4 regions of the Kocuria sp. CPCC 205260 genome follow, and region 2 is predicted to be linked to each of the others. Evidence: riboswitches for the same ligand, from Rfam matches in the RefSeq annotation. Region 2 holds a riboswitch; each other region holds the start of a gene.
What was found. Region 2 has a riboswitch for S-adenosylmethionine ahead of RF645_RS11025 (MetQ/NlpA family ABC transporter substrate-binding protein). Riboswitches for the same ligand answer to the same signal wherever they lie in the genome.
Positions count from the first base shown of each region.

Region 1 (4,362 bases), on a different contig from region 2:
GAGCCCTCCCAGGTATCCGGCCGCGCGCTCGATCGCCGCGCGCAGGTCCTGCTGAGAGAGGCGGGAGTGGTCCGCGACCAGGGCGGGCTCGTCGATCTGCACCCACTCGGCCCCGGCATCCTCGAGTGCTGCGAGGATCTCGCCGTAGATCGGCAGCAGCTCCTCGAGACGATCCAGGGGCTCGATGGGCTCGGCTGCGGTGCCGTCGTCCTTGGCCAGGGCCAGGAAGGTCACCGGGCCCACGAGCACGGGGCGCAGGCTCCGGCCCTGCTCGGAGGCCTCGGCCAGCTGCTCCAGCAGGCGGCCGGGCGCTGCGGCGAACTGCGTCTGCGCGCCGATCTCGGGCACCAGGTAGTGGTAGTTGGTGTCGAACCACTTGGTCATCTCGAGCGGCTGCCGGGCGTCGTCGCCGCGGGCCAGCACGAACTCCCCGGAGCGGTCCACGGTTCCGGTCTCGGTGCGCAGGTCGCCGAAGCGCGTCGGCACCGCGCCGACGGCGATCAGGGTGTCGAGCACGTGGTCGTAGAGCGCGTAGGAGCCGGGCACGGCCGAGGCCTGCTCCAGGCCCAGCCCCTCGAGGCGCTCGGCGGTGGAGGCACGCAGCTCGGCGGCGGAGGACTCGAGCTGCTCCAGGTCGCTGCGTCCGGCCCAGTGCGACTCGAGCGCGCGCTTGAGCTCGCGGTTCGGGCCGATGCGGGGATAGCCCAGGATCGTGGCGGTCGGGAAGGCGGCGGGCTGGGCGTCGTTCGAGATGGTCACTGCGGTCTCCTTATAGGTGCGGATGGGGCGCCCGTCGGCGGGCTGGGATGCGGGGATGAGTCCGGCGAGTCCGGCTGAAGGGGTGGGGCGGGGCAGATCGAGCTGCTCCAGGACGTCCAGGGCGGCCTCGTGCTGGTTGAACGTGTAGAGGTGCAGCCCGGGAGCCCCGGAATCCAAGGCAGCGCGTGCGCTGTGCACGGCAGAGCGGACGCCGATCCGGTGGCGCTCGGCGTCCGAGTCGGCCGTCTCGAGCTCGTGGGCCAGCAGCGGGTCCGGCTCCAGGCCGGCCAGGTCGCAGATGCGCAGGTACCGGCGCAGGCTCGTGACCGGCATGATCCCGGGGATGATCGGCAGCTCCACTCCGGCGCGACGAGCCCGGGACACGAAGGCCGCGTAGTCGTCGGCCTCGGGGTAGAGCTGAGTGATCGCGAAGTCGGCGCCGGCGCGCTGCTTGGCCAGCAGCACCTCGAGGTCCTGGTGCACGGAGGTCGACTCGGGGTGCTTGATCGGATAGGCGGCCACGCCGATCGAGACGTTGCCGGCGCACAGCTGGGCGGCTCGGCCGCGCTCGACCGAGCGGATCAGGTCCACCAGATGCCGGGCGAAGGGCAGCTCCTCAGGGCCGGGCTCGACGGCCGGATCCCGGTCCCCGCGCAGGGCCAGGACGCCGCGCACGCCCAGGTCCAGCAGCTCGTGGATCAGCTCGCGCAGCTGCATCTCCGTGACTCCCGTGCACAGCACGTGGGCCAGGGGGCGCAGCGGGGTCTCGAAGATCAGGTGGGACAGCAGCGCCATGGACTGGACGCGGCGCTGCGGATCGACCGCCGCGGTGACCGAGACGTAGTCCGGCACCGTGGGCGCCAGGGCCTCGATGGTCTGCAGGAGGGACTCGGTGCTGGCTGCGCTGCGCGGCGGGTAGAGCTCGTAGGACAGCGCGGGCACCGTCTTGCGGCGCGACGGCGCCCCCGTCTCCGGGGGACGATCCGAGCGCGGTGCTGGGGGATGGTGATCGGGCATTCCGTGTTCGCCTTTCCGTGGATGCCCGATGGAGGGCAGACCACGGGGTGCGCACGGAGGCCCGCGCCGCCGCTGAAGATGCGGCGGGGCACGGGGCCGGTGGACCACGGAAGTCTGAGAAGACGCTCCATCGGTCCTGGCGGGAGCACCGTTCCCCGCGAGATCCGCGGGGATGGTTGCTGCGACGTCGACGAGCCAGGTCTCTCGGTCGCTCTGGATAGATAGCGAGATAAATACCACCCCAGGCGGCCCTGCTTGTCAACCCCCGAGATCTCCCACGGCCGCCAGGGAGGGGCGCGCGATAGGATCGCCCCGGACCGTCGCGCCCTCGGCCCGTGGCGCGCGATCCGCCATGGCCTCCACAAGGCGCGTGGCGCGGCATCCAGACCTCGTGCGGGCCCAGTCAGGAGAGCAATCGCATGCCAGCCATCTCGATCGTCGGAGCCCAGTGGGGCGATGAGGGCAAGGGCAAGGCCACGGACATCCTCGGCGGCCGCGCGGACTACGTCGTGAAGCCGAACGGCGGCAACAACGCCGGGCACACCGTGGTGGTGGGCGGCGACAAGTTCGAGCTCAAGCTGCTGCCCGCAGGCATCCTCTCCCCGCGGGCCACCCCCGTGATCGGCAACGGCGTGGTGGTCAACCCGCAGGCGCTGTTCGAGGAGATCGACGGCCTCGAGGCCCGCGGCGCGGACACCTCCAAGCTGCGCATCTCGGCCAATGCGCACCTGGTGGCCCCGTACCACCAGACCCTCGACCAGGTCACCGAGCGGTTCCTGGGCAAGCGCGCGATCGGCACCACCGGTCGCGGCATCGGGCCGGCGTACATGGACAAGATCGGGCGCCTGGGCCTGCGCGCGCAGGACATCCTCGACGAGTCGATCCTGCGCCAGAAGATCGAGGGCGCCCTGCGGCAGAAGAACGAGCTGCTGCTCAAGGTCTACAACCGCCGCGCGTTCGAGACCGACGAGATCGTGGACTACTTCATGGGCTACGCCGAGCGCATGGCGCCCATGATCGTGGACTCCACACGCCTGCTCAACGACGCCCTGGACCGCGACGAGACCGTCCTGCTCGAGGGCGGGCAGGCCACCTTCCTGGACGTTGATCACGGCACGTACCCGTTCGTGACCTCGTCGAACCCCACCACCGGCGGCGCCTGCGTGGGCGCGGGCATCGGGCCCACGCGCCTGACCCGCTCGATCGGCATCATCAAGGCGTACACGACCCGCGTGGGCGCCGGTCCGTTCCCCACCGAGCTGTTCGACGAGTCCGGGGAGCGGCTGCGCACCGTGGGCGGCGAGTTCGGCGTGAACACCGGGCGCCCGCGCCGCACCGGCTGGTACGACGCCGTGATGGCGCGTCACGCCTCGCGGATCAACGGCTTCACGGACTACTTCGTGACCAAGCTCGACGTCCTCACCGGGCTCGAGGAGATCCCGGTGTGCGTGGCCTACGACGTCGACGGCGTGCGCCACGACGAGATGCCCATGACGCAGACCGAGTTCCACCACGCCAAGCCGATCTACGATACCTTCCCCGGCTGGTCGGAGGACATCTCGCAGGCCCAGACCCTCGAGGACCTGCCGGCCAATGCGCGCGACTACGTCCTGACCCTCGAGTCCATGTCCGGCACCCGGTTCTCCGCGATCGGCGTGGGCCCGGGCCGCGAGAACACGATCGAGCTGCGCGACCTGATCGACTGACGTCGCCTCGCCTGTGCGATGACAGGCGCTCGGGATGGTGACAGATCGGCACCCCATCAGCCCTGATGGGGTGCCGATCTGTCACCATCCGCTGCGTGACCGTCCCGCGCGCGGACCGGGCTCACCCGCCGTGTCGGATAGCATCTGGCAGACCCCTGGGCGTGCTGCGCCTCATCGTGCATGCAGGCGCCCCTGATCGATGCCCGTCGCGGCGCCGTTCGATCCCCGACGTCGGAAGTGACTGACCGTGTCCACACAGAGCACCAGACTGGACCCCGCCTCGGCGCGGTCCGAGGGCGAGGGCCTGCGCCGCAGCCTCAAGACCCGGCACATGACCATGATCGCCATGGGCGGTGCGATCGGCACCGGGCTGTTCGTGGCCTCCGGCAACTCGATCGCCACGGCCGGGCCCGGCGGTGCGCTCGTGGCCTACATAGCGATCGGGCTCATGGTCTTCCTGCTCATGCAGTCCCTGGGCGAGATGTCCGCCTGGCGTCCTACCTCCGGATCTTTCGGCGATCACGCGGCGCGCTACGTCTCGCCGTCCTTCGGCTTCGCGATCGGCTGGAACTACTGGTTCAACTGGGCCATCACCCTGGCCGCGGAGCTCGTGGCGGCCGCACTGGTCATGCGCTACTGGCTCCCCGACGTCCCCGCCTGGGTCTGGTCGGCGCTGTTCCTGCTGATCGTCTTCGGGCTCAACGCCCTGTCCACGCGGGCCTACGGCGAGGGCGAGTTCTGGCTCTCGGCGATCAAGGTGGCCGCCGTCGTCGTCTTCCTGGTGCTGGGCGTGCTGATGGTGCTGGGCATCATGGGCGGCGACGCCCCCGGTTTCGGCAACTGGACCGACGGGCAGGCGCCGTTCGTGGGCGGGACCATG
Region 1 is NZ_JAVKPT010000002.1:72,838-77,199, reverse strand. Features, by position in the region: gene metE (5-methyltetrahydropteroyltriglutamate--homocysteine S-methyltransferase) at 1-1,776, opposite strand, end outside; SAM riboswitch class I at 1,901-2,000, opposite strand; gene RF645_RS04995 (adenylosuccinate synthase) at 2,196-3,482, shown strand; gene RF645_RS04990 (amino acid permease) at 3,814-4,362, shown strand, end outside.
Region 1: linked by a shared signal. The riboswitch ahead of metE (5-methyltetrahydropteroyltriglutamate--homocysteine S-methyltransferase) and the one ahead of RF645_RS11025 (MetQ/NlpA family ABC transporter substrate-binding protein) in region 2 are both predicted to bind S-adenosylmethionine.

Region 2 (4,362 bases):
ATCGTCATGGCGAAGATCGCGGCGTTCTGCCCGAGCCTGGTCCCGATCACCGTCTCCGTCAGCGGGCCGAGGGCCGCCAGCAGGATGATGAACGGGATCGGCCGCACGAAGTTCACGATCAGGTTGATCGCGGTGTTCAGCGGGCGGTTCGCATAGATGCCGCCCGGACGCGTGACGTACAGCGCGACGCCGAAGACGAGACCCAGGAAGCCCGCGATGATCATGGTCACCACGACCATGTAGAGGGTCTCGCCGATGGACGTCAGCAGCTGAGGGCCGAGAACGGACCAGTTGGTCATGCCGACACCTCCTTCACGGTCGTGGCCTCTGCAAGCCGGGCGATCGTGTCCTCCACGGCCTGGGGATCACCCAGCAGCTCGACGGTCAGGGAGCCGAAGGACTGCTCCTGCAGCACCGACACCCCGCCGAACACGATCCTGAAGCCCACGCCGCGCTCAGCGGCGGCGCGGCTGAGCACCGTGCCGACATCGACGCCCTCGCGGATCTCCATGACCACCAGGCGGCCGTCGTGGCGCGCGCGCAGGTGCGCGAGCTCCTCGGCGTCCGGCTCGGCGTGGACGACGGTGGAGACGAAGCGACGGGTCGTGGGCGACTGCCCGGCCGAGAAGATCTGGGCCGTGGGGCCCATCTCGACCACGCGTCCGCTGTCCATGACCGCGACGCGATCGGCGATCGAGCGCACCACGTCCATCTCGTGGGTGATCAGCACGACCGTGATCCCGAACTCCCGGTTGGCCCGGCGCAGCAGCGCCAGCACCTCCTGGGTGGTCTCCGGGTCCAGTGCGGAGGTGGACTCGTCGGCCAGCAGGATCTTGGGGTTGGCAGCCAGCGCCCGGGCGATGCCCACGCGCTGCTTCTGCCCGCCCGAGAGCTGCTCGGGGTAGTTGCCCGCCCGCTCAGAGAGCCCGACGAACTCGAGCAGCTCCTTCACGCGCGCCCTGCGATCGGCCGCCGACCAGCCCGCCTGCTTCAGCGGGTACTCGACGTTGCCGGCCACGGAGCGCGACGTGAACAGGTTGAACTGCTGGAAGATCATGCCGATGTCGCGACGGATCGGGGCCAGCTGATTCTCGGTGCGGCCGTCGACCCGGCGGCCGTCGACCTCGACGACGCCGGAGGTCACCGGCTCCAGGCCGTTGATCAGGCGCACGAGCGTGGACTTGCCGGCACCCGAGTAGCCGATCACGCCGAAGATCTCGCCTCGGCGGATGTCGAGGGTGACATCGTCGACTGCGGTCACGTCCCGCTTGGTCCTGCCCTTGCCCGTGGTGAAGGACTTGGTGACGCCGTCGAAGCGCACGATCGCCTCGGTCTCGGGCCCGGGCCGACGCCGCTGCGTGTCAGCGGCGTCGGCCACCGGCTCGCTGCCGGGGTGGAACTGCTCGGCCGGGGTCACTTCTGGAGGTCCTCCTCGTAATCGGAGAGGACCTGCTCCAGCTCCTCCTGCGAGAGGTCCATGGTCACCGCGGTGCCCTTGCTGTCCTCCTTCTCGGCCTCCTCGACCTCCGGGGTGTGGAAGAGATCGGCGACCTTGTGGAGGGTCTCGTCGTCCTTGTTGGCCTCGGTGGTGGCGAACAGGTTCACGTACGGACGGGCGTTCTCGTTCTCGGCGCCGTCGGAGGCCAGGGCCGAATCGGGATCGATGTCGCCGCGGGCCAGGAAGTCGTTGTTGATGACGGAGCCGGCCACGGAGTCCAGAGACAGCACGGTCTGCTCGGCCGAGACCGGGGTGACGGAGACCTTCGAGGCCTCGGTGTCGATGTCCGACTCGGTCGGGGCGGTGGTGTCCGAGGTGAACTCGACCAGGCCGTTGGCCTGCAGCAGCAGCAGCGCGCGCGACTGGTTGATCGAGTCGTTGGGGATGGCGATCTCGTCGCCGTCCTGGATGTCCTCGAGCGACTCGTACTTGTTGGAGTACAGGCCCAGCGGGTAGATCGAGGTCGAGGCGATCGGGGTGATGCTCTCCCCGGAGCTGTTGTTGTAGTCCGCCAGGTACGCGATGTGCTGGAACCAGTTCATGTCGACGTCGCCGGAGACGGTCGCCGGGTTGACCTGGCTGTACTCGGAGAGCTCGACCAGCTCGACGGTGATGCCCTCCTCCTCGGCCTTCTCCACGAGGGCCTCGTTCACGGGGGTGGTGCCGACGACGCCGATCTTGATGACCCCGTCGTCGTAGGGGGCCTCATCGGAGTCGCCGCCGCCGCCGCAGCCGGCGAGGGTCAGGCCGAGGACTGTGGTCACGGCCAGGGCGGAGAGACGGTGTGCGCGCATGGGAGGGGTTGCCTTTCGTTCAGCGAGCTGTCCGATCCCATCGGGGTGACCGGCGGCGCTGAACGTCAGGCGTGCGCATCGATGCTGCGCACGAACCCAAATCCGTGCTTGCCGCGGTGCGGAACCGGAGCCGGATGGTCATCTGGGGCACCCCACCACGGTGAGAGGGTTGCCGTCCGGCCAGCCAGAGCTTCGCGCCGGATCTCGTCATCCGGCGCAGATCCTAGCATCTGAGTCCGGTGCGGGCGAGCCCCCCACGAGGCCTGGCACGGGCTCTGGCTCAGGCACCGACTGCACGTCGGCCGCGTCCCGGCTCATCGACGCCTCTGCCTCACCAGCTCATCAGCGCGGGAGCGAGCCCAGGCCTCGGCTGCCAGCACCGATTCGAGGCTCAGCTCGTCGACGGGCTCATGCTCCCGCACGACTTCGGCCACGAGCTCGACGATCTCCAGGAAGCGCAGGCGCCCGGCGTGGAAGGCCAGGACCGCCTGCTCGTTCGCGGCGTTGAACACGGCAGGGCCGGTGGGCCCTGAAGCCGCCGCCTCCTTGAGCAGACGCACCGCTGGGAAGGCCTCCTCATCCAGCGGCTCGAAGCTCCAGGTCGCCGCCTGAGTCCAGTCGCACGGCGAGGCGGCGCCCGGGACCCGATGCGGCCAGCCGAGGCCCAGCGCGATCGGCAGGCGCATGTCCGGCGGGGAGGCCTGAGCCATGGTGGAGCCGTCCACGAACTGCACCATCGAGTGCACGACGGACTGCGGGTGCACCACCACGTCGATGCGCTCCAAGGGGATGTCGAAGAGCAGGTGGGCCTCGAGGACCTCGAGGGCCTTGTTGACCATGGTCGAGGAGTTCGTGGTCACCATCAGCCCCATGTCCCAGGTGGGATGGGCCAGGGCGTCCTGCGGGCGCACGTCCCGCAGGGAATCGCGCGAGCGCCCGCGGAAGGGTCCGCCGGAGGCCGTCAGCACGAGCCGGTCGACCTCTGCCGACGCGCCGCTGCGCAGCGCCTGGGCCAGGGCTGAGTGCTCGGAGTCCACGGGGATCAGCGGGTCGTCGTGCGGGGAGGCCTGCGCGGCCCGGCGCACCAGCTCACCGCCGGCGATCAGCGACTCCTTGTTGGCCAGGGCCAGCAGCTTGCCGGCCTCCAGGGCGGCAAGGGTGGGGGCCAGCCCGATCGAGCCGGTGATGCCGTTGAGGACGAGATCGGCCCCCGGCGCTCGCGCCGCCTGCACGGCGGCCTCCGATCCCGCGAGGATCTGCGGGGAATAGTCCTCCCCCAGCGCCAGGACCCGCGAGGCGATCATGCGCTCGAGCAGCGCCGCGTCCTGGACATCGCCGGACGTCGCCACGAGCGGGGCCCGGGTCTCGACGGCCTGCTCCGCGAGCAGCTCGAGGTTCGACGAGCCGGCCGCCAGGGCCACCACCCGGAATGGGGCCTGCTGATCGGCCGACGCCGCGGCGGTGCGCACGACGTCGAGCGCCTGCGTGCCGATGGAGCCGGTCGAGCCCAGGATGCAGATGCGGCGCTGGGACTCGGCCCACAGGGGAGCCTGGGGGGCGGGACGCTGTTCGCTGGAGATCTCGGACATGGCTCCAGTATGCCGACCTGCCTCCAGCGCTGCCGGAGCGCGTTGGACGCGCCCCCCCTTCCGCGCACGCCCCCTGGCCCGGAGGAGACGAAGCGCCCCGCCCCTCTCGACGAGGGACGGGGCGCTTGCAGGTGCTGCGGAACGCGTCGGCTCAGCGCTCGACGGCACCGCCGCGGCTGCCCTTGGTGAGGGCGCCGTAGATGAACAGCACGACGAGCGCGCCGATGATGGCGAGCACGATCGAGCCGATGGACAGGGTGCTGCCGGCCGGGTGCAGGCCCGGGATGACCATGGCGATCAGGCCGCCGACGAAGGCGCCGACGATGCCCAGGATGATGGTCATCACGATGCCGCCGCCCTGCTTGCCGGGCATGATGAGCTTGGCGATGGCGCCGGCGATGATGCCGAGAACCAGCCAGGCGATGATGGATCCGATCATGGTGCTTCTCCTCTTCCGGGACGCAAGTGCGACGTCCCTGAA
Region 2 is NZ_JAVKPT010000007.1:85,016-89,377, forward strand. Features, by position in the region: gene RF645_RS11015 (methionine ABC transporter permease) at 1-299, opposite strand, end outside; gene RF645_RS11020 (methionine ABC transporter ATP-binding protein) at 296-1,321, opposite strand; gene RF645_RS11025 (MetQ/NlpA family ABC transporter substrate-binding protein) at 1,414-2,292, opposite strand; SAM riboswitch class IV at 2,392-2,504, opposite strand; gene dxr (1-deoxy-D-xylulose-5-phosphate reductoisomerase) at 2,607-3,881, opposite strand; gene RF645_RS11035 (GlsB/YeaQ/YmgE family stress response membrane protein) at 4,033-4,320, opposite strand.

Region 3 (4,362 bases), on a different contig from region 2:
GCCCTGACGGCGTCCCTGGCCACGATCCGATGGCGACCCGCGGCGGCGGTGCTGAGCGCGGGCCTGCTGGGGCTGTCCGTCCCGTCGCTGCTGGGGCAGAACACATGGGACGCCAAGGGCGGTGACAACTACGCGACGGCATCTGCTCTGGTCGCCCGGAGCGAGACCGTGATCTTCATGGACCGGTCGAACCGCGGCGTCCTGCTCGCCTATCCGCCGGAGCACGAGATCGCCGATCCCATGCTCCAGGAGGACCGGATCAGCGCGGACAACCTCTACGGGCTGAACCGCCCCGGCTACGAGTCCTGGGAGATCGACACCGTCGGCGCCACCTCCGTGGTCTCCAACAAGGAGAACAAGTTCCACGACACCGTGCTGTCCCACCTGCGGGACAACGGCTGCGAGCAGACGCAGGAGGACCGCAGCACCCGCTTCCGGATCACCCTGCTGGAGTGCCCGGCCCCGGCTGCCGGGTAACTCGGCGTCATACCGTCGTCACCTCGGAGGCGCCCCTCGCCCTAGGCTGTTGTCCCATGACCGAGAACCTCCGTGCCGAGACCGAGCGAGTCCTCTCCGCGGTCTCACCTGCCACGCGGCGCACCCTCGAGGAGTCCGCCGGTCGTCTTTGGGCCTGGGCCCTGGAGACCTCCGAGCGCTTCCCGCCCACCCCGGACGTGAAGCTCGCCATGGCCTCCAGCGGCGCCGTGCTCTCCGGGTACACCGTGATCCACATGCTGGGCAATCTGCAGGTCTACCTGGGACGCGGCCGCTTCGACTCCTACGCCCACCACCTGCGCACGCTGGGGGCGCCGGTCCTGCCGCGGCGCACCGTGCTGTGGGCCTTCCGGGTCGTGCTGCTGGCCGATGCGCTGACCCACCTGAGCTGCGCGGCGGTGCTGACCGTGCGCGCCCAGGCCTCCGAGCGCCGTGCTGCCGCTCAGCCCAGGCCGCTGCCGCAGGGTCGTCGGCGCACCCGCTGGCAGAGGCTCAAGCGCTCCATGCGCTCGACCGGCACCGTCCTGGGGCTGTTCACGGCCTTCCACCTGGCGGATCTCACGCTGGGCACGCGGCCGGCCGCCTCGCGCCGTCACGAGCCCGGTGCCGCCTACGACAACCTGGTGGCATCCCTGCGCCGCCCGCCCGTGGCCGGGCTGTACCTGGCCGCCATGCTGGCGCTGGCCGCCCACACCTCCCAGGGCCTGGTCCAGATCGGCAATGACACCGGCTTGTCCGCCCAGCGCGGTGCCCGCGAGCGCTTCGAGCTGGCCGGGCGGCTGGTCGGCACCGGCGTGGCCCTGGGCAACGCCTCCATCCCCGTGGCCGTGCTCCTGCGCCTGGTGCGCTGAGCCGTCCTCCCCCGCACTGCAACACCGCCTTCCGCGACCGGGTCCCGGCGCGAGGGCACCGAAGGAGTCCCATGCGCATCACCGGCACCCTGCAGGTCGAGGTCTGGCGCCAGGCCGACGGCGAGTCCGAGGGCGGTTTCGAGACCCACACCGTCACCGGCGTGAGCCCCCAGACGACCGTGCTGGAGCTGCTCGACCTGCTCAACGAGCAGCTGCCCGAGGGCATGGAGCCGATCTCCTACGACGACGGCTGCCGCGAGGGCATCTGCGGCAAGTGCGGCGTCACGGTCGACGGCGTGGCCCACGGCCCCCAGCTCAACCGGGCCTCGTGCCAGCAGCAGGTTGCGGCCTTCACTGACGGCGAGCGCGTGCGGATCGAGCCGCTGCGCGCAGCCGCCTTCCCCGTGAAGAAGGACCTGTCCGTGGACAAGAAGGCCGCGCTGCGCACCGTGGTCAAGGCCGCCGGAGGCCCCGTGGGCATGAAGGCACTGACCGAGGCCGGGTGCATCAGCTGCGGGGCCTGCGTGGCCGCCTGCCCCAACGGCTCCGGCCAGCTGTTCGTGGGCTCGCTGCTCACCGAGCTCCCCCCGCTGGCCAAGGACGACGACGACCGCCGCACCCGCTCCGGCAAGGTGCTCGACGCCGCCGAGGAGAGCTTCGGGCCGTGCTCCACCCTGGGCGACTGCACCGAGGTCTGCCCCGCCGGGCTGCCGCTGGAGAATCTCTCGGCAGTGGCGAGGGAGCATCTGCGCCGTCGTCGCTGAGTCGCCAGGCCGCGGCGGCGGCCTGGCGCTGCGGCGCCGGAGTGCGCCTCCGGGATTCTTGTAGTTACACGCCTGCGCGCCCCTTAGCATTCGCAGTTGCGAACACTCGGGCGGGGTCATATATTTGCATCAGCAACTCACCTCTCCCGCTCGACCAGGAGTCCACGATGCACCCCTATATCCCGCAGGCTCAGCCCTACGCCTACCCGCAGGCCACCTGGTCCCCGAGGCCCTCCGCGCCCGGCAGCGCCGTCACCGCTCTGGTGCTCACGATCCTCGTGCTGGCCGGTGCACTGTTGCTCTCCCCGCTCACGATCCTGTTCTCGATCGGCGCCGCGTCCACAGTCACGGAGCCCGACTTCGGCGGCACCGCCGATCTGGTCGCTGCCATGCTCGTCGCGTTCCTGCCCCTGGGCGCCCCGGCGATCCTGGGTGCGGCGCTGGCCATCTACCCCCGCATCCGCATGCCGCGCGAGATGTACCCGTCCTCCGGGGTGAAGACTGCCGCAACCGTCTTCCTGGTCTTGCATCTGCTCACGCTCGTGCTCGCCGTCATCTTCGGCGTCCTGCCGCAGGTCCTGGTGCTGTGAGCACGGCACCACCGCGTCATGGGGCTTGTGCTGTCGGAGCCTTCTTGTAATTTCAGGACACGTTCAAGAGCGCGGCCTCACGGGCCTGGCCGGCCGCGCAGCAACCCGAACTCGATTCCCGGGTGCTTCCAGAGCAGAACGGGCCTCAGCGCACTCGCTGAGGCAAGACTCGACGGGGTCGCGCTGCGCGGCCCGGAAGGCAGGACCTCATGTCCGACGCACTGCACCAAGCACTGGAGTCGAAGCGCTCCGATCTCGAGCATCTGCATCCCTACAACGTGCCGCTGCACCTCGCACCGGAGGCACCCGTGGTGCCGCCGCGCACGAACCACCGGTGGATCGACTTCGGAGATCGGGAGGCCCGGGAGTGGAGCAGAGTCCTGTTCCTCCTCCCCCGCAAGGGCCACTCAACGACCGTCATGGCCTGCGCGCACAGCGTGTGGCGCTTCGGCAACCTGCCCAACGTGAACAATGCCCCGGAGGTGGCTCGGGCCGCCCGCGCTCTCGGACACACCCCGGAGAGCGCCTGGGAGATGCTGGTGACGTTGATCGTCATGCGCCAGGACCAGGAGCACGACCCGGATGTCGCCTACGACCTGAGGGTCTGGGCCCTGTGGATCGAGCGCATGAACCACCTGGAGGACCCGATCACAGCGGCAAGGCACTGCTTGAAGGCCGTCGGTCAGCGCTGATCGGGGCCCTCGGCGACCGACCCGACGAAACAGCCCTCCTCCCCGCCGCTATGGCTGGGAGGAGGGCTGCGTCGTCGTTCAGCGGCGGAAGCGGGTCAGGCCTTGCCCACGCGCTTCATCTGCTGGGTCCAGAACGCGCCGGTGGTGATCACGTCGGTGCCGTCCCAGGCATCCAGCCCGGTGAGGCCGGGGATGTCGGAGCCGTTGAAGGTGGGCTCCTCACCGCGGCGGCGCTGGGCCTCGTAGTTCTTCATCACCTTGACGGCGACGGGCGCCAGGAGGATCAGGGCGATCAGGTTGATCGTGGCCATGATCGCCATCATCACGTCGGCCAGAGACCACACAAGATCCAGGGCGACCACCGAGCCGACCATCACGGACAGGAGCACCAGCAGGCGGTAGCCGTTCATCACCGCGCGCGAGCGGGTGAGGAACATGATGTTCGCCTCGCCGTAGAAGTAGTTGCCGATCACCGAGCTGAAGGCGAACAGGAAGATCGCGATGGTCAGGAAGTGGACCGCCCAGGTGCCCAGCTGCAGACCCAGTGCCGTCTGCGTGAGCGAGGCGCCCTGGGCAGAGTCGCCGAAGCTCGGGTTGGACAGCAGCACGATGAACGCCGTGACCGAGCAGACGAGCCAGGTGTCGAAGTAGACGCCCAGGGACTGCACGAAGCCCTGCTTGGCCGGGTGAGAGACGGAGGCCGAGGCACCGGCGTTCGGCGCGGAGCCCATGCCGGCCTCATTGGAGAACAGTCCGCGGCGCAGGCCCTGGACGAACACGGCCATGAAGCCGCCCACCACGAACTCGCGGATGCCGAAGGCGCCCAGGACGATGTCGGCGACCATGCCGGGGACCTCGCCGATGTTCAGGACGACGACCAGGAGCCCGAGCAGCACGTACAGGATGGCCATGACCGGCACGACTGCCTGGGTGACCGCGGAGATGCGGCGGGCGCCGCCGAAGATGATGG
Region 3 is NZ_JAVKPT010000002.1:49,079-53,440, forward strand. Features, by position in the region: gene RF645_RS04890 (glycosyltransferase family 39 protein) at 1-477, shown strand, start outside; gene RF645_RS04895 (succinate dehydrogenase) at 534-1,346, shown strand; gene RF645_RS04900 (2Fe-2S iron-sulfur cluster-binding protein) at 1,418-2,110, shown strand; gene RF645_RS04905 (hypothetical protein) at 2,278-2,700, shown strand; SAM riboswitch class IV at 2,762-2,875, shown strand; gene RF645_RS04910 (hypothetical protein) at 2,910-3,392, shown strand; gene RF645_RS04915 (sodium:alanine symporter family protein) at 3,488-4,362, opposite strand, start outside.
Region 3: linked by a shared signal. The riboswitch ahead of RF645_RS04910 (hypothetical protein) and the one ahead of RF645_RS11025 (MetQ/NlpA family ABC transporter substrate-binding protein) in region 2 are both predicted to bind S-adenosylmethionine.

Region 4 (4,362 bases), on a different contig from region 2:
AGGACCCTGGTGATGAGCCGGTTGGTGCCCCCGTAGCCGTCGGCGCCCAGGACCACATGGTCTCCGGGGCGCAGCACCGAGCGCAGCAGCGCATCCTCCGCCGCGATCCCGGAGGCGAACGCGAAGGCCTGCTGCCCGCCCTCGAGCGCGCACAGCTGCTCCTCGAAGGCATTGCGGGTGGGATTGGAGCCGCGGGAGTACTCGTGGCCGTCGCGCAGGACGTTGATGCCGTCCTGGACGAAGGTGGAGGTCTGGTAGACCGGCGGGATGACCGCACCGGTCAGTCGGTCCGGCTCCTGGCCGGCGTGGACGGCGCGCGTGGTGAACCCGCTCATGCCTGCACCTCCTGGCGCTGGTCGCGGCGCGCGCCGCTCGGCTCGTCCTCGGAGCGCACCGGGGCGCCGTCCGTCGACGGTCCCGGGGCACCTTCTGCGGCCGGGATCTCAGCGCCGCGCGCGGCCTCGACGCGCAGCAGCTCATCGAGCGAGGACTGCAGATCGGCGATCAGGTCGTCGACCGCCTCCAGCCCGATCGACAGCCGCAGGGTCTGCCAGCTGATCCCGCCGGCCAGTCGCTGCTCCTCCGAGAGACGGCAGTGGGTCATGGCCGCGGGATGGTTGATCAGCGAGCGGACGTCGCCGATGTTGGCCACCAGCTTGAAAAGCCGCAGGGAGTCGACGAATCCGGCCACTGCGGCATCCGAGCACTCCAGCTCGAAGCCGAAGACCGACCCGACGCCCTGGGGGAAGTCGCGCTCGGCGATCTCCCGATCGGCGGAGCCCTCGATCAGGGGGTGGTGCACGCAGCGCACCGCCGGATGCGTGCTCAGGAACTCGGCGATGCGAGCGGCGCTGTCCGAGTGGCGGCGCATGCGCAGGTCCAGCGTCTCGAGGCCCTGGATGATCTGGGAGGCGTTGAACGGCGAGAGCGTCAGACCCAGGTCGTGCACGAACTTGGCCCGGCACAGATGCAGGAACGGCGAGCCGCCGCGCAGCTTCTCGCACAGGCTGATCCCGCCCCAGCGCGCTCGCGGCTCGGTGAACTGCGGCCAGCGAGCGGCCTCGGCCTCCCAGTCGAAGCGACCGGAGTCGATCACGACGCCGGCCAGCGACGTCCCGTGCCCGCCGAAGAACTTGGTGGCCGAATGCACCACGATGTCCGCCCCGTGCTCGAAGGGCCGGTACAGGATCGGCGTGGCCAGGGTCGAGTCGACGATCACCGGGATCCCCCGCTCATGGGCGATGCGGGAGATCGCGTCCAGATCCGCCAGCGTGGCCAGCGGGTTGCCGATGGACTCGAGGAAGAAGCCCCGAGTGTCCTCCGTGATCGCCTCCGACCAGGCCGAGGGGTCAGCGGGATCGACGTAGGTGACGGTCGCGCCGAGATCGGCCAGCGTGTCACCGAGCAGGTCGACGGTGCCGCCGTAGATCTTCTCCGAGACCACCAGGTGCTTGCCGGGGCCCGTGCTGATCAGCGCGAGCAGGGCCGCGGCGACGGCGGACTGGCCCGAGCCCATGGCCACGGCTCCCACTCCGCCCTCGAGATCGGCGACCTTCTGCTCCAGGACGGCGACCGTGGGGTTGCCCGTGCGGGAGTAGGTGAAGCCCGGGGTGGTCTGGGCGAACATGGCGGCGGCAGCCGCGTGGTCCGGGAATTCGAAGGCCGAGGACTGGTAGATCGGCACCGGCAGCGTGGCCTGGGCGGGGGCGGCAGGGGCGCCCGGATCGGATCCTGTCCGGCCGGCGTGGATCTGGCGTGTGGCCAGCGAGGTCGAGCTCTTGAGCTCGTCGCAGGGCGAGGACGTCATGAGAGGTGTCTTCCGTGACGGGGTGCTCTTGACCTGCACGTCCCGCCGGAGCTTGTTCGTGCGCTGCGTCAGGTGCAGGCCGCTTCGTCATCCGAACCACCCTTGAACATGGGGTTGGTGCACAGCCAAGTCGGAGCTTGGCAGCTGTGTCTCGTGAAGCCGGTCCCATACTAGCACCCCACCGATCGAGCCGTCAGGACCTCCGTGCGGGCGGGACCAGCAGCAGGACCGCCGCGACCATGGCCGCCGCGCCGCCGAGGGCCAGCGGGATGCCGAGCAGGAAGCGGACCTCCAGCACGGCTGCGGAGAAGACGAGGACGGCCGCTGCGAGGATGCGGACCCACGCCCGTCCGTCCGGCGATGAGGAGCGATCGGGACTCGAAGCTCGCAGCGGCGCGGATCCGTCGGCTCGGGGCGCGCTCGAGGGCCGCTCACCCGAGGGCGATCCTCCGGCTGCGGGCCCCTCCGGTTCGGGCTCGCGGGCGACGATCCGCCCCGCCACGGCCTCCAGGACGCCCAGCGGACGCACGACCAGCAGGACCATCGCCCAGCACAGCAGCCCGATCGGCAGGCGCCACAGCCACCACTGCGCCGAGCCGGGCACCGGATCCGGGCCGCCGAGCAGCCACCACACCGCCATCACGGCCACGATCACCGGCAGGTGCCACAGGTACAGGGTCGTGGCCCGCGAGCCGACGACCCAGGCGACGGCCTGCGCGGGACGCCATCGCATGAGCCGCTCGAGAGCCGGCGAGCACAGCTGCAGGACGCAGGCCTGAGCCGCGCCGAGGGCGATCATGCACAGCGTGGGCGGGTTCAGGGCCGACAGTCCGTCCGCACCCCACCAGGGCAGGCTCGTCAGGCAGAGCATCACCAGGACCGACAGGGCCGTGATCCCGAGCAGTCTTCCTGCCGAGGCACGAGCGAAGGATCCGTCGTGGCGGAAGAAGCCGATCTGATGGATCGCCAGCCAGACCGGCGCGAAGCCGAGCAGGCCCCACCACGGCTGCTCCGCGGCGATGCGCAGCACCTCGATCGCAGCGCTGAGCCCCACCAGCGCAGCCAGGGTGAGGACGGGCCGGCGATCGTGCAGCCCGTGCAGCAGCGGCACACCGACCAGGCACGCGGTGTAGGCGCCCACGAACCACAGGTGCATCCCGAGCCCCTGAAGCGCCATCGAGGCCCAGTCGGCGGGCATCCCCACGAGCGCCGCGAGGGCGCCGGCCAGCGCCAGGGCGACCCACACAGCGCTCGCCGGCACGACCAGGCGCAGCAGCCGGGCGCGCACCCAGGCCGGCCCGCGGACGCCCTCCGCCGACTGGCGCGACCACGAGATCGCCGAGGCGCACCCTCCCACCACGAAGAACAGCGGCATGACCTGCACGAGCCATGACACCGGGGCGTACCAGGAGGCCTCCGTGGGTGCCATGACGCTGCGCAGCGCGCCCGTGCTCGGATCCGTCGTGAGCGTGACCAGCAGGATGTGGAGCACGACCATGGCGATCAGGCAGGCGACCCGAGCAGCATCCAGCGCGAGATCGCGCTGCGCAGGGATGGTCTGCGCAGCGCGCCGGCCGCGGGAGGTGCTCAGCTTCGTCACGTCTCCGATCGTCACACGGCGGCGGCATCGCAGGTGGCGCGGCGGGTGCCCGGGAGCGCAGCAGCGCGATTGTGACGTCAGAGCGTCTTCTTCCGCAGGTCAGGGGCATCGGATCGCCCCGAGGCCTTCTGCAGGAAGGCCTCCGCTGTTACGGTTACCCAAGAGTCATTTAGATATGGCGGATCGGGCATGAATCCGCCTGGATCCGCGCTGTGGCAGGGCTGAGAGACAGCTCCGCTTCCCCCGGTGGGTCTGTACGCGGCACAGCGGATCGCCTAATCTGGACTCGGGTCGCACCACGATGACGTCGGAGACCCTTCCCCCGCAATTCCGACGATCAGCGCAGGAGCAGCAGTGACTGTCACGAGCACCAGACTGGGCCGGCTGGGGTCTCCCCAGCACCACAAGACGCCCCGCTCCCCCATGTGCCATGAGTGCACCACCGATCTCTACCTCAAGTTCCGGGTCTTCCTGCCCTCCACCCGCAAGCGCAGCCGCGTCCCGGGGCTGCGCCGGATCATGGGCCGCGTGCTGCGCTGCGCGGTCCGCTCCGGCGGACGCGTCGAGTACTTCTGCCAGAAGTGCGGCACGCAGCAGCGCCACCTCATCCCGGAGGGCTGGGAGCCCACCTCCAAGGGCCTGACCCCGTGCGACGTCCAGGACCTGGCCTCGGTGTTCATCGCCCCAGGCGAGTCCCTGCCCACGGAAGAGGTCCGCCAGCAGCTCCTGGGCCCGGAGCCCGCACCGGCCGCCCGAGCGGAGAAGACCCTGAGCCTCCGAGAGAGCCGGCTCCCGGCCTGATCCGGCCCGCGCCGGAGCCGTCGCTCTGCGCACCCGTCGGAGGCAGATGACACAATCAGGAGGTCCCCTCCCGCGGGCGGCTCGAGCGCACCAGCCCTCGCATGCCGCTCGTTCACCGTCGGTTCATTCCGGGGTTGCAGGGTGGACGACGACC
Region 4 is NZ_JAVKPT010000002.1:530,345-534,706, reverse strand. Features, by position in the region: gene RF645_RS07135 (cystathionine gamma-synthase) at 1-335, opposite strand, end outside; gene RF645_RS07130 (O-acetylhomoserine aminocarboxypropyltransferase/cysteine synthase family protein) at 332-1,807, opposite strand; SAM riboswitch class IV at 1,857-1,966, opposite strand; gene RF645_RS07125 (acyltransferase) at 2,001-3,407, opposite strand; gene RF645_RS07120 (hypothetical protein) at 3,762-4,208, shown strand.
Region 4: linked by a shared signal. The riboswitch ahead of RF645_RS07130 (O-acetylhomoserine aminocarboxypropyltransferase/cysteine synthase family protein) and the one ahead of RF645_RS11025 (MetQ/NlpA family ABC transporter substrate-binding protein) in region 2 are both predicted to bind S-adenosylmethionine.